Regions from separate parts of the Leptolyngbya sp. GGD genome, predicted to be linked through region 2. Evidence: riboswitches for the same ligand, from Rfam matches in the RefSeq annotation. Region 2 holds a riboswitch; the other holds the start of a gene.

Region 1 (3,330 bases), on a different contig from region 2:
GGTTGTCGAATCTGATTTCACGGTTCGATTTTTGCCATCAAATCCGCCGTAGTTGTAGTCTCCGACGATCGCTGGTCGAGTAAATTTCACATTTGCTCCGGTATACGATCGCGCTGAAATAATCTGAGCGACTTCTTCTCGATTTTGATCACAGTAGCGACAGGCTTCGATCATCGCTTTGAGTAATGCCCGATAAGTTTTGGGATTCTCATCAATAAAAGATTGCATGACCGCAAGTAAGCGATCGGGATGTCCATTCCAGATCTCTCGTCCTTGAGCAAAAGTAAACCCGATGCCTTCATTCCCTGAAATTGCCCGTGTATTCCAGGGTTCAGCGACCATGTAACCTTGCATTGCGCCAATCCGCACATTCGTCACCATCTGGGGCGGGGGCACAATAATCACTCGAAACTCTTTGAGTGGATTGACTCCTGCTGCTGCAGCAACGTAGCGCACAAAGTACTCGTAGATTGAAGAACTGAGGACGACTGCCCAGACTCGTTGCTCTGAAGGTAAGTTATCAAAGTACTGTCGAAAGTCTTGCCCAAATGTGTCTAAGTTGCCGTTGTATGCTGACCAAGGACGCAATCCTGACTCCCACATTGCGCGATTCATCGTCATCGCATTTCCGTGATGATGAATGGTCATGCCAGCACACATCGGAGCATGGCGCGCGCCTTCTGCTCCAACTCGCGCATTTGTAACTGCTCCGGCAACGACGGGAGCCGCATCTAAGCGACCGAAGATTAAGCCATCTCGTGAGGTCGCCCAACTGGCTTCACGGCTCAATTGTACATTCAAGCCATATTTGCGAAAAAAACCTTTTTCCCAAGCGATCGCAAATGGCGCACAGTCATTGACCGGAACATAGCCGATCGTCAAATTCGGTTTCTCTAACTCGCTCGATTGAATCACAGGAGTAACTGACATTGCAGCCTCAGAGAGTCCTTGGGGTGCACGACTGGCATTGATCGCACATGAAGGCAGTGAAGCTGCCACAGTCGAGGTTCCCGCGCCGATTAAAAATGCTCGTCTTGTCCAATTTCTCATGCTCTACTCTCTGCATTCGGAGGATGTTCAGTTGAATGTCGGGTTCGGTTTAAGGGTGCTACAGTAACTTCGGCTTTAGCGTCTAAAGCTCCTAGAATCAGGGACTTTAAGTTTTGAAACCTCTAAATTTTCAAGATCTGCTAAGCCTACAAATTGCTATCAATCGTTCCTGATAGCACGCAATTCTCTAGAGGGTTTCTCGAAGCTAAACCGATCGCCGACGATGTGTTACTAGAGCTTCAAGCTGGGCTAATCCAAAATCTAATAGCAATCCTGTTAAGCCAATGACAAACACGGCTAAAAACACAGAGCTAAGATTCAATCGACTCCATTCATCCCACACAAAGAATCCGATTCCCACTCCGCCAGTTAGCATTTCGACTGCCACAATCACCAGCCAAGCAATTCCCAGGCTAATTCTCAAACCTGTAAAAATGTACGGCAAGCTAGCAGGGAGCACAATCTTCAGAATCCGCCGCCACTGCGGCATTTCCAACACTCGCGACACATCAATATAATCTTTTGGGACACTCGATACGCCCAACGCAGTGTTGATAATCGTTGCCCAAAGTGAAGTAATGAAGATCACGAAAATTGCTGAAGGATCAGCCAGATTGAAAATAGAAAGCGCGATCGGTAACCACGCCAGCGGTGAAACAGGCTTAAAAATCTGAATGACTGGATTAAGCGCCATCATGGCTTTTTCAGACATGCCAATCAAAAAGCCGACTGGAATCGCAACCAATGCCCCCAAGGTAAATCCAATCAATACTCGTCGCAAACTCGCAAGTAAGAGCCATCCTAATCCCAAATCTCCGGGACCTCGACGATAAAACGGATGCAGAATGTAATCCAAATTCGCAACCAATGCTTCAGGAGGCGTTGGAATCAATTCAGGTTTGGCAAGTGCGATCGCCCACCACAGCACAATCACACCCAAAAAGCCCAGAATCGGTAAAAAGACACGATCGCGACTAATAACTGGACGAACCCGCCGCCCCATCGCTTGAGAAACAACAGCAAACATTGCTGCCAAATTGATTTGCAGGATCATAAGTTTAGATTCTCCAGAGCCAAACTCTCGAATGCTGACGAAGTTAGCTGACGGGCGAGGGCTGCGAGATGCCCCCCATTGGGTTACTTAGAAATAACTAAGCTCACAACAGTAAGCCCCGAATAAACTGGTTCCTCCGCTTCAGAGATTACTCTCTGAATTAAGCTGACCGACTCGAATAGGAGATACTTTACCATCGAAGTATCAAAATGAACAATCTTTCTTTAGAAGTATTTCATGATCCTCTCACAACAGAATGCATAAAAATTCTCAATCGATTGGATAGTTTATCGATCGAACACTATGCCCGTCTCCGATCTCTAGAACTAAATCTGCCTGCTTTAGCAGGGGCGGAATGAATAATTCAGGGTGTAAGGCTTGCCAAAAGTACTCGACAAATTCATCGATTTCAGCATCACTCATTCCAGCTTTACCTTGAGCAATCATTTTATGCTCAGCTTCTTTCCGCCATTGTTTGCTCAGTTGATACTCTGGAACATAGAGAATCACGAAGCGATCGAGTAATTCCCACAACGGTACATAGCTCTGTAATTGCTGATTCATGGCTTGTGCGAATTGCTGATCTGCAACAATCTCGAACTCAGAAACAATCGGGCGTACTCCCACAAACCATCCCTCAAAGAGAATAATATCTGCCTGTGTAATGAGTTCTGGCTCACTGCGATCGCCTTCGCCTCCATGAGCCGATTTATCAAATCTGGGCAGTGCGATCGGAAACTCTCCCCGCTGAAACTGCTGTAAAACCTCAATGCCTAATTGCACATCATGCGTTCCAGGTGGTCCTCGACGAATCATTCGCGGATCACGAGTTCGCAACCGAACTCGATCGACATACGGCAAATACAAATCATCAAGTGACCAACTCACAGTCGAGTAGCCGAGCTTGTTGAGAAGCAGCGCAAGGACTTTAGTTAAGGTGGTTTTTCCAGTTCCTTGCCCACCTAGAAAAGCCTGAATGAGAACACGAGATTGAGCGTTGCGCCAATGTGCAATCTGGAAGGCTAAAGGTAGCCAGACCTTCTCAATGGTGTCAGGGTCTCGCACAATTTCGAGTTCGTTGCAGAGTTCTACGATCGCAGCTTCGTGGATTTTAAGAAACTCGGATCGATTCCTTTCAGACTCATAATCAATATCCATAGAATCAAGTCTTTATCCGTCGCAATTCTATTATTGAATCAAAAAAACCGGGAGAATCTATCCCCCGG
Region 2 (3,330 bases):
TTCTGATGTTCACGAAAATTTCCGTCCGCTTCGGGGCAGTTTATTCGGACTGCTCGCCGCTCTTGGGCAAGCAACAGGTGCCGTTATGTCAAGAGCCGCACTGGTCAGTTCTGAAATTGACTCACTCTGGAGTACATTAATTCGGCTTTTAGGCGGTACGATCGCACTGCTCATCTGGATCTTGCTGCAACGCCAATCGGTTGAACTGGTTAAACCCGTACAAAATCGTCGATTGTTTGTCGTGATTGCAACAACGGGATTCGTGAGTACTTATTTAGGAATTTTACTTCAGCAAACGTCTCTGAAATTCGCTGCAACCGGAATCGCACAAGCCTTGAGTAGTACCAGTCCCTTATTTGTCATACCCTTAACTCGGATTTTGGGCGATCGCGTTAGCATACGATCTGTCATGGGTGTCCTGATTGCGCTGTTGGGAGTGGGTTTATTGTTTCAGCGTCAATGATTTTAATCACTGGTAGGTAACAGGTGATGCTGGGTAACATTTACAACGTGATACGATGCCGTGTAACAATGTCTTTCATAAATCTATAGAACAACATTCAGTGATTTTGCTAACGCAGATATTCAGAACTGCATAGTATCTCTAGAGGAGGAAAGCTACGGGACTAACACGGGGTCGCTACGATTTCAATTCCTAGCAACGTCAATGTTTGAGGAAAGAGTTGTTTATGCAAGTTTTGTTAGTGGTTTCGGGATTATTTTACGTAGCCGTGATGCCAGTTCTCTTCATTAGCTGGCTCGAATTTTTCCGTCATGATCAAGATGATTTAACCAAGAAAGAGCAACGGATATCAGGCTTAGTGATTGCGATCGCGTGTCTATTTTGGGTCATCGTTCTCCCCTTCGCTTACTTAGAACTTCTGGATAAATTTAAGCGTTCTAGCCGTGCCGCAAGACTCTATCAAAAAATGTTAACGGTACCGAAAATCCAATCCTTAACGCCACCCGAAGATTTTCCCTGTTCTAATTTCTCGAACAACTGAGTGACATTTGCAACCAATCTGTATCTCGTGAGAGAAGACAAAGCGGCTGCATTTAGAAAATACTAAAGGTGGAAATGGAAGAAATTTGCTGTCAAGAACAATACAATATGTGAGGAAAATGGTACGCTCCAGTACCAGTTGTTATAATGGCAATGATTCTGCTACCGAGGCCGACTCGCTTACGTCCCTCGTTTTGTCTTATAAGTAGCAGTTCTTTCTCGCATGTCCGTATTAAATTAGCCAACAGCAAGATCAAACCAGAGTACCTGGTTTTTTGTTGTGGGTGCTTTTGTCAACACTTTAGGGAAGTCAATCTGTGGGTCGCTTAATTTGAATCTAAGCCCTTTTTAGGGTGCTTGAATTCAAAACGGAGGAACCAATTTTTGGGGCGAATCTCAAACACCCGTTTGAGAAAGACACCTTCCAGTCTTAGCCCGTCAGCTAACTCCGTCAGCATTGGGAGGATTCTCCAGAACGCAGTTCTCTGCGATTATGGTGTCCTGAATTTCGATCGTCTATCTGCGATCGTCAAAAATCCCTCACCCACCTCTCAGCCCTGTGTAGTTAGGAGAGGTTTCAAACTCGTGAATATTCATTCGATGCTCGTACGGCTCCAAGGCACGCTTGGACGGACTGATTTGGTTCAGAAGATGCTGCTGATGGCAGGTGCAAGCCATGCCGAGGAGCCAGAAATCAATCTGGTCGTTGGTTATTCTCATTCGCCGAGTAGTCAGACGGCGCTGGATCTGACATTATGGATTGCTCACCAAACACGCTTGGCAACGGGTAAACAGGTGACGGTTCAAGTCGTGTATGTGATTGATGATGGCGTGATGAACCGGATTCCGGTTTTTAATAGCACCTCGAAACGCTCGAAAAAAGAAGCGGGAAATGAGTGGCAGACCAGCCGAACTGCGATCGCGGAATTAGAAACGATGGCAAGTCCGCAGTTTGGGATGGCGGAACTGTTTGAGCAAGCCGATCGCATCTTATGGAATGCGCGCTGTATGGCGGAAGAATGGCGCGGTTCCCTGAAGACGCATTTGCGGTTTGGGCGTGTTGCAAAAGAGTTGAAGGAAGTTGTCGAGGCTGAGAAGGCTTCGCTGTTGATTTTGGGATGTGATACAGGCGACCATCCGCTGGTGAGGCAATTGGGGGTGCAGTTCCCCTGTCCAGTGTTGGGAATTCCGTCTGTGTTGGAAGATTAGGGTGAACCATCGGCGATCGCGGAGATTTAGACGATCGCCTGGTTCAAAAAGTAAGCTTAGTTCCCCAACGAAAGGTATGGTTTTTAGTGGCGTTGGGGTAGAAGCTCAGAACTTATGACAGGAAAAATATTAGCGATCGCGGTGGGTGATCAGGGTCAGTTCGCGCAGTTAGTGACGGTACTGATTATTTTGCTGTTGGTGGCGACGATTGTGGCATTGCTGTCGCGACGGTTAAGAGTGCCTTATGTGACGGGATTGGTGCTAGCAGGAGTCGCGATCGCGGAATTTCTGCCTCGAAAAGTTGGATTAGATTCAGCGCTGATTATTAATTTGTTTCTGCCCATTTTGCTGTTTGAGGCAGCGATTAATACTGATATTAGTCGGTTAAGAAGTACGCTGAAGCCGATTTTGCTGCTCGCAGGTCCAGGCGTGTTGATCGCGGTTGGAATCACAGCGATCGGACTAAAATTTGGCTTGGCATTGGAGTGGATTCCAGCGCTGTTGGTTGGAGTGATTTTGGCGATTACGGACACAGTGTCGGTGATTGCCGTGTTTAAAGAGGTGGAAGTTCCCTCCAAACTGATCACGATCGTCGAAGGAGAAAGCCTATTTAATGACGGCATTGCGCTGGTGCTGTTCAGTTTGGTTTTGAAATTTAATTCGACTGGTAGCATTGCGCTGACTGATGGGATTCGCGAGTTGGTGGTCGTGATTGTTGGCGGACTCGCGGTTGGCTTGGTTCTGGGGTATTTGGGAGTGGAATTGTATTTGCAATCCGAAGATGATCCACTCAGCAGTATTTTGTTGACTGTGGCGATCGCGCTGAGTGCATTTCAATTAGGTCAATTTCTGCATGTTTCGGGTGTGGTAGCAGTCGTGATTGCGGGTTTGATGTTGGGAAACTTGGAGCGATCGCGGAAGGTTTCGGCATCGAGTCGAATCACGGTTCTGAGCTTTTGGGAGTATGCAGGCTTCGGAGTCAATACGTTTATTTTTCTGCTGATCGGATTAGAACTGCGATTAGATACGTTGGGGCGAATTTTGCCTGCGGTCTTGCTGGCTGTGTTGGCATATCAGATTGGGCGGATGTTGGCAGTGTATCCCCTACTCGCATTGGT

Evidence for each region. A riboswitch is a leader RNA that binds a small molecule or an ion and turns the genes downstream of it on or off. The one in region 2 is predicted to bind cyclic di-AMP.
Region 1: it holds a riboswitch for cyclic di-AMP, as region 2 does, so the genes downstream of both, ntrB (nitrate ABC transporter permease) here and OU814_RS03040 (universal stress protein) in region 2, are expected to answer to the same signal.

Annotation. Positions count from the first base shown of each region.
Region 1 is NZ_JAPQKE010000003.1:684,723-688,052, forward strand. It holds gene OU814_RS18215 (ABC transporter substrate-binding protein) at 1-1,050, opposite strand, end outside; gene ntrB (nitrate ABC transporter permease) at 1,256-2,104, opposite strand; cyclic di-AMP (ydaO/yuaA leader) riboswitch at 2,122-2,281, opposite strand; gene OU814_RS18225 (glycerate kinase) at 2,375-3,262, opposite strand.
Region 2 is NZ_JAPQKE010000001.1:640,056-643,385, reverse strand. It holds gene OU814_RS03050 (DMT family transporter) at 1-463, shown strand, start outside; gene OU814_RS03045 (hypothetical protein) at 690-1,004, shown strand; cyclic di-AMP (ydaO/yuaA leader) riboswitch at 1,348-1,472, shown strand; gene OU814_RS03040 (universal stress protein) at 1,589-2,212, shown strand; gene OU814_RS03035 (cation:proton antiporter) at 2,327-3,330, shown strand, end outside.